2 regions of the Streptomyces sp. NPDC093097 genome follow, and region 1 is predicted to be linked to the other one. Evidence: riboswitches for the same ligand, from Rfam matches in the RefSeq annotation. Region 1 holds a riboswitch; the other holds the start of a gene.

The links. Region 1 has a riboswitch for glycine ahead of gcvT (glycine cleavage system aminomethyltransferase GcvT). Riboswitches for the same ligand answer to the same signal wherever they lie in the genome.
Region 2: linked by a shared signal. The riboswitch ahead of gcvP (aminomethyl-transferring glycine dehydrogenase) and the one ahead of gcvT (glycine cleavage system aminomethyltransferase GcvT) in region 1 are both predicted to bind glycine.

What each region holds. Positions count from the first base shown of each region.
Region 1 is NZ_JBIVOW010000009.1:264,384-267,785, forward strand. Features, by position in the region: gene ACIQE0_RS18325 (enhanced serine sensitivity protein SseB) at 1-622, opposite strand, end outside; gene ACIQE0_RS18330 (AAA family ATPase) at 759-1,454, opposite strand; glycine riboswitch at 1,751-1,847, shown strand; gene gcvT (glycine cleavage system aminomethyltransferase GcvT) at 2,000-3,118, shown strand; gene gcvH (glycine cleavage system protein GcvH) at 3,241-3,402, shown strand, end outside.
Region 2 is NZ_JBIVOW010000018.1:9,266-12,667, forward strand. Features, by position in the region: gene ACIQE0_RS26895 (DNA polymerase IV) at 1-1,086, shown strand, start outside; gene ACIQE0_RS26900 (PRC-barrel domain-containing protein) at 996-1,391, opposite strand; glycine riboswitch at 1,493-1,592, shown strand; gene gcvP (aminomethyl-transferring glycine dehydrogenase) at 1,782-3,402, shown strand, end outside.

The DNA.
Region 1 (3,402 bases):
GCGTGTCGCCCTCGACGCTGGCCAGCGCGCGCCGGGCGGTGCGCACGAACCCGGCGCCGGAGAAGGCCAGTCCGGCGGCGGCGAGGAAGTCCACCGGCTCGTCCTGCCAGTCCGGTTCGAAGAGCCGCACCCGGGCGCCGGCGGTCGGCGGGCCGTCCAGTTCCGTGCGCCCGGTCCGGCACAGTTCGGCCACCGCGGGCGGCGGCAGCGGGACGCCGACGGTGCCACCGGGGTTGACCACCAGGCCCAGCAGCGGCGGCAGCCCGCGGGCGAACTCCCCCGCGGGCGCGACGGTGTACGACAGGTGCGTGCCGACGACCCGCCGGAACTCCTGCTCGGAGCTGAAGACCGGGACGTACGCGGCGCCGTCGATCTCGGTGGTCGGCACGTCCAGGCCGGACGCCCCCGGGCCCGCGCTGTCCGGTCCGCCGCCCTCGGGCAGCGGCACCCATACCTGGCTGCGGCCCAGCACCTCGACGATCCGGCCGCCGGCCTCGGGGTGGCCGACCGAGGCGCCCAGCACCTCTTCCAGTTCGTTGGCCGGCCAGGCGACCGGCGGTATCCCCGCGTCCGTTGCCGGCACCGGCCCGCCGTGCCGCGGGTCATTGTCCGGATAGTTCATCTCACCCACCCATTACTGGCCGGGCTGCCCGGCCGACTCCTCCCGGAGGCGGGTGTGCGGACCCGCCCGGTGGATCAGACCCTAACGGGCGACGGGCCGCGGCTCGAAGCCGGCGACGTGCGCGGGGACGGTCCGCTCAGTCGAAGGTGAGCCGCTCCAGCGCCGCGGCGGAGCGCCGGTCCAGCAGCACCGCGGAGCCGACGCCTCTCGGGAGCCGGGCCGTCTCGGCCCGCTTCACCAGGCGGCGCACCGCCCGGCGGTGGCGGGCGAAGGCGTACCGCGACACCCCGCGGCCGCGCGCCCGTTGGCCCCCCAGGGCCGCCGCGGGCGGTACGTCGAGGAGGACCAGGTGCAGCGCCCGGCCGCCGCGCCGGGCGGTCCGGGCGAGCCAGCGGCGCACCCACGCCCATGTCCCGCAGTCGTGCACCACCACGCTCGCGCCGGAGCGCAGCGCGCGGCGCAGCGTGCGGTAGTGCGCGACGCGGACCAGCGGGCGGCAGAGGGCGTAGGGGAGCCGGCGCAGCGGGCCGCCCTCCCAAGTCTCCCGGGCGTCCTGGGAGTCGACGCGGTGCACCGGTGCGCCGCGGCCGTCGCGCACGGGCACCGCCCGCCGCATCAGGGTGCTCTTGCCGCTGCCCGGCAGTCCGGAGACCACGACGAGATCGCCGGGCGGGAAGCGGAGCACGGTGTGCGGGGGCCGGCCGGGGCCGCGCAGATCGGTGCGGCGGGGGCGGTCGGCACGGCGCCCGCGGTGTCGTTCCGGGGGCTCGTCCCGGACCGGTTCCGGGGGCGCGGCCCCCGCCGTTCTCGTGTACGCCAGCTCGCCGTGCACCGTGCCCGCCCCTCCCCGAGGACCCGCGCCGGGCGCGTGCCCCGGCGCTCCCGCAGAGCGTGCAGAGTGTCAAGAAAAGGTAATGCGCGGCAAGGGCCGGCGGGTGCGCCCCCGAGGTGACGGCCCGCCGGGCGGCCCGGCGACGGGCCCCGCCGCGGGCGGTGCGGCAGGCCCGACCGGGAACAAAAGCGGCAGCTGGGACTCCTGCAAACGGCGTTCCCGTGTAATGATGTGGCCGCCACGGGCGCACCGGAAGGTCGCCCCGTGCGCAGTCAGCCAATTCCATACCGGCCGCTTGAATCCGCGCGGGAGAGTCCCCGGCCGTCTTGGCGGGGCGCCGAAGGAGCAAGTCCTCCCTTGAATCTCTCAGGCCCCATATACCGCGCGGGCGAGGCAGATCTGAAAAGCGAGCCACTGCCTGGCTGAACGGGGCGGCTCCACCCAAGGTGCAAACCGGGCCCGCCCGCGGGATCCCGGTGAACCTCTCAGGTTCCGATGACAGATGGGGAGACCGTCTTGTCACCCATGCCTGGGAGCCCGGAACGATGACTGAAGCCCCCCGCCGCACGGCGCTCGATGCCACGCACCGCGCGCTCGGCGCGACCATGACCGACTTCGCCGGCTGGGACATGCCGCTGCGCTACCGCAGCGAGCGCGAGGAGCACCTCGCGGTCCGCACCCGCGCCGGCCTGTTCGACCTCTCCCACATGGGCGAGCTCACCGTCACCGGCCCGCAGGCCGGCGCCCTGCTCGACCACGCGCTGGTCGGCAACCTCAGCGCGCTGAAGGTCGGCCGCGCCCGCTACACCATGATCTGCGCCCCCGACGGCGGCATCCTCGACGACCTGATCGTCTACCGCCTCGGCGCGACCGAGTTCATGGTCGTCGCCAACGCCTCCAACGCCCAGGTGGTGCTGGACGCGCTGATCGAGCGCCAGGCGGGCTTCGACGCCGCGGTCCGCGACGACCGGGACGCCTACGCGCTGATCGCGGTGCAGGGCCCGGAGTCCCCCGGCATCCTCAAGAAGCTGACCGACGCCGACCTGGACGGGCTGAAGTACTACGCGGGCCTGCCCGGCACGGTCGCCGGCGTCGAGGCGCTGATCGCCCGCACCGGCTACACCGGCGAGGACGGCTTCGAGCTGTTCGTCCGGCCGGCGGACGCGGTCGCGCTGTGGGAGGCGCTGACCGCGGCGGGCGAGGACGTCGGCCTGGCCCCCTGCGGTCTGTCCTGCCGCGACACCCTGCGCCTGGAGGCGGGGATGCCGCTGTACGGACACGAGCTGACCACCGCGCTCACCCCGTTCGACGCGGGCCTGGGCCGGGTCGTGAAGTTCGAGAAGGAGGGCGACTTCGTCGGGCGCGCGGCGCTGGCCGCGGCCGCCGAGCGCGCCGAGCAGTCCCCGCCGCGCACGCTGGTGGGCCTGGTGGCCGCGGGCCGCCGGGTGCCGCGCGCCGGCTACCCGGTCGTGGCGGCCGACGGCACGGTGATCGGCGAGGTCACCTCGGGCGCGCCCTCCCCCACCCTCGGCAAGCCGATCGCCATGGCCTACGTCGACGCCGCGTACGCCGCGCCGGGCACGGCGGGCGTCCGGGTGGACATCCGCGGCGCCCACGAGCCCTACGAGGTCACCGCGCTGCCCTTCTACAAGCGCCAGAAGTAGCAGGCGGGAGCGGCGAGTCCGCGGCGCCCACCGCGGACCTGCGCCCGTGCGCCCGGCGCCACGCGTCTCACTGGGCAAGACCCCCGTCACCATCACACCCCCGCGTACAGGAGAATCGAGCCATGGACAACCCCCAGCAGCTGCGCTACAGCAAGGAGCACGAGTGGCTGTCGGACGCCGAGGGCGGCGTCTCGACGGTCGGCATCACCGAGCACGCGGCCAACGCCCTCGGCGATGTGGTCTTCGTGCAGCTCCCCGAGGTCGGGGCCACCGTCACCGCGGGC
Region 2 (3,402 bases), on a different contig from region 1:
GCGGCGCGGGCGGTGGGGGAGCGGCTGCGGCGCGATATCCGGGTGGTCACCGGGCTGACCGGTTCGGTGGGGCTGGCCGGTGCCAAGATGCTTGCCAAGATCGCGTCGGAGGCGGCGAAGCCGGACGGTCTGGTGGTGATCGAGCCCGGCACCGAGCGGGAGTTGTTGGAGCCGATGCCGGTGCGGACGCTGCCCGGGGTCGGTCCGGCGACGGCCGAGACGCTGCGCCGGGCCGGGATCCACACCGTCGCGGAGACCGCCGAGGCGGGGGAGGCGGAGCTGGTGCGGCTGTTGGGCAAGGCGCACGGCGCCGGGCTGTACGCGATGGCGATGGGGCAGGACGACCGGCCGGTGGTGGCCGAGCGGGACGCGAAGTCGGTGTCGGTCGAGGACACCTTCGAGGTCGATCTGACGGACCGGACGCGGGTGCGGAACGAGATGCTGCGGCTGGCGGACCGGTGTGTGGCGCGGCTGCGGGCTGCCGGGCGGTCCGGTCGCACGGTGGTGATCAAGGTGCGGAACTACGACTTCTCGACACTGACCCGGTCCGAGACGTTGCGTGGGCCCACGGACGACCCGGCGGTCGTCCGGGAGGCCGCTGTACGGCTGTTGGAGACGGTGGACACCACCGGCGGGGTCCGGCTGCTGGGTGTGGGGGTCAGTGGGCTGGCCGACTTCACGCAGGAGGACCTGTTCGCGCAGCTGGCCACGGAGCGGGAGGCGGAGGAGCGGTCCGCGGGCGGGGCGGCGGAGCCGGCGGCGGAGGTGCCGGCGGGGGAGCGCGAGGCTGCTCCGGAGCTGCCGCGGCGCTGGCACCCGGGGCTGGACGTGGTCCATGAGGAGTTCGGCGCCGGGTGGGTGCAGGGCAGCGGTGTGGGGAGGGTGACCGTGCGGTTCGAGACGCCGTGGTCCGCACCGGGACGGGTGCGGACCTTCGCCGTCGACGATCCGGCGCTGCGGCCGGGTGAGCCCCTGTCGCTGCTGGGCGGGCCGGATCAGCCGTCCGCGCCGGCGATCCGTCCGAAGTCGGTGTCACCGGCGGACGAGGCGGGGTCCGCGGCCGGCGAGGAGATATCCAGTCGGTAGTGGTGGTAGAGCTGGAGTTCCTGTTCGGGGGAGAGGTGCCGGCCGACGCCGAAGTCCGGGGCGCCCTTGATGAGCTTGCGGTCGTAGGGGATGTGCAGGCTTTCGCCGACCATCTTGCTCGGTTCCAGGGGGACGAACGCGTCTCGGCTGAAGAGGCCGGTGCGGACGGCCGCCCACTCCGGTTCGCCCGTCGCATCGTCGAGGTAGACCTCGTCGACGGTCCCTATTTTCGTGCCGTTCCGGTCGAACGCTTTGCGGCCGATGAGGCTCCGGGGATCGATATCGGTTTGCACGGTCCCTCCAATTGGTCGCAACTGCCTTGTGACAACTACGAAACGGCACATTCCAAGCCTCGGCCACTCGAAGGATCGTTCCGGCAGTGCGCTGGTAGGCTGGCGATGGCCGTCGACCCCATGCGGGAGAGTCCTTTTGTCGTTCGCGACCAGGGGCGCCGAAGGAGCAAATCCTCCCCGGAAACTCTCAGGCACACGTACCGCATGGACGAGGTCACTCTGGAAAGCAGGGCGGGCCACGGACAGCATCACGCCGGAACCCCTCCTCACCGACGGTGAAAGCCGGGCCGCAGCCTGCGGGCCGGTGAAGCTCTCAGGTTGAGATGACAGAGGGGGAGGCCGTCCGGGCACCAGCGCCGTGGTGCCCCTCGTAGGTCATAGTGACCAGGAGGCCCCCGCACGATGACCACCAACCGCATCCCCCTGACCGAGCTGGAGCGCGGCACCCCGTTCGAGGACCGGCACATCGGCCCCGACCACGAGGCGCAGGCCAAGATGCTCGCGCAGGTCGGCTTCGGATCGCTGGACGAGCTCACCGCCGCCGCAGTCCCCGACGTGATCAAGAGTGCCGAGGCGCTGGGTCTGCCGCAGGCCCGTACCGAGGCCGAGGTCCTGGCGGAGCTGCGTGCCCTCGCGGAGCGCAACCAGGTCCTGTCGCCCATGATCGGGCTCGGCTACTACGGCACCTTCACGCCGCCGGTGATCCTGCGCAACGTGATGGAGAACCCGTCCTGGTACACGGCCTACACGCCCTACCAGCCGGAGATCTCGCAGGGCCGGCTGGAGGCCCTGCTGAACTTCCAGACCATGGTCGCGGACCTGACCGGACTGCCCACCTCCGGTGCGTCCCTCCTGGACGAGGGCACGGCCGCCGCTGAGGCGATGGCGCTCTCCCGCCGGGTCGGCAAGGTCAAGCAGGGCGTCTTCCTGGTCGACGCGGACTGTCTGCCGCAGACCATCGCGGTCGTCCGGACCCGTGCCGAACCGACCGGTGTGGAGGTCGTGGTCGCCGACCTGTCGGACGGCATCCCGGAGGAGGTCGCCGAGCGCGGCGTCTTCGGCGTGCTGCTCCAGTACCCGGGTGCGTCCGGTGCGGTGCGCGACCCGCGGGCCCTCATCGAGCGGGCTCATGAGCTGGGTGCCGTCGTCACCGTCGCCGCCGACCTGCTGGCGCTGACGCTGCTGACCTCGCCCGGTGAGCTCGGTGCGGACATAGCGGTCGGTACCACCCAGCGCTTCGGCGTCCCGATGGGCTTCGGTGGCCCGCACGCCGGCTTCATGGCCGTCCGCCAGCAGCACGCCCGCAGCCTCCCCGGCCGGCTGGTGGGCGTCTCCGTCGACGCCGACGGCAACAAGGCCTACCGCCTGGCGCTGCAGACCCGTGAGCAGCACATCCGCCGGGAGAAGGCCACCAGCAACATCTGCACCGCGCAGGTGCTGCTCGCCGTCATGGCCGGTATGTACGCCGTGTACCACGGTCCCGAGGGGCTGCGCACCATCGCCCGGCGTACCCACCGCTACGCCGCGATCCTGGCCAAGGGCCTGGCGGACGGCGGTGTCGAGCTCGTCCATGACGCGTACTTCGACACCCTGACCGCGCGGGTGCCGGGTCGGGCCGCCGAGGTCGTCGCGGCCGCCCGCGAGGCCGGTGTCAACCTCCGGCAGGTGGACGCGGACCTCGTCGGCATCGCCTGCGACGAGACCACCGGTCGTGCCGAGCTGGCCGGCGTCTGGGGCGCGTTCGGGGTCCGGGGCGACATCGAGGCGCTGGACGCGGCCGCGGCCGACGCCCTGCCGCAGTCGCTGCTGCGCACCGACGACTACCTCGGCCACCCGGTCTTCCACCAGCACCGCTCCGAGACCGCGATGCTGCGCTACCTGCGCACGCTGGCCGACAAGGACTACGCGCTGGACCGAGGGATGATCCCGCTCGGTTCCTGCACGATGAAGCTGAACGCCACGACCGAGATGGAGCCGGTGACCTGGCCGGAGTTCGGCCAGGTGCACCCCTTCGTCCCGACCG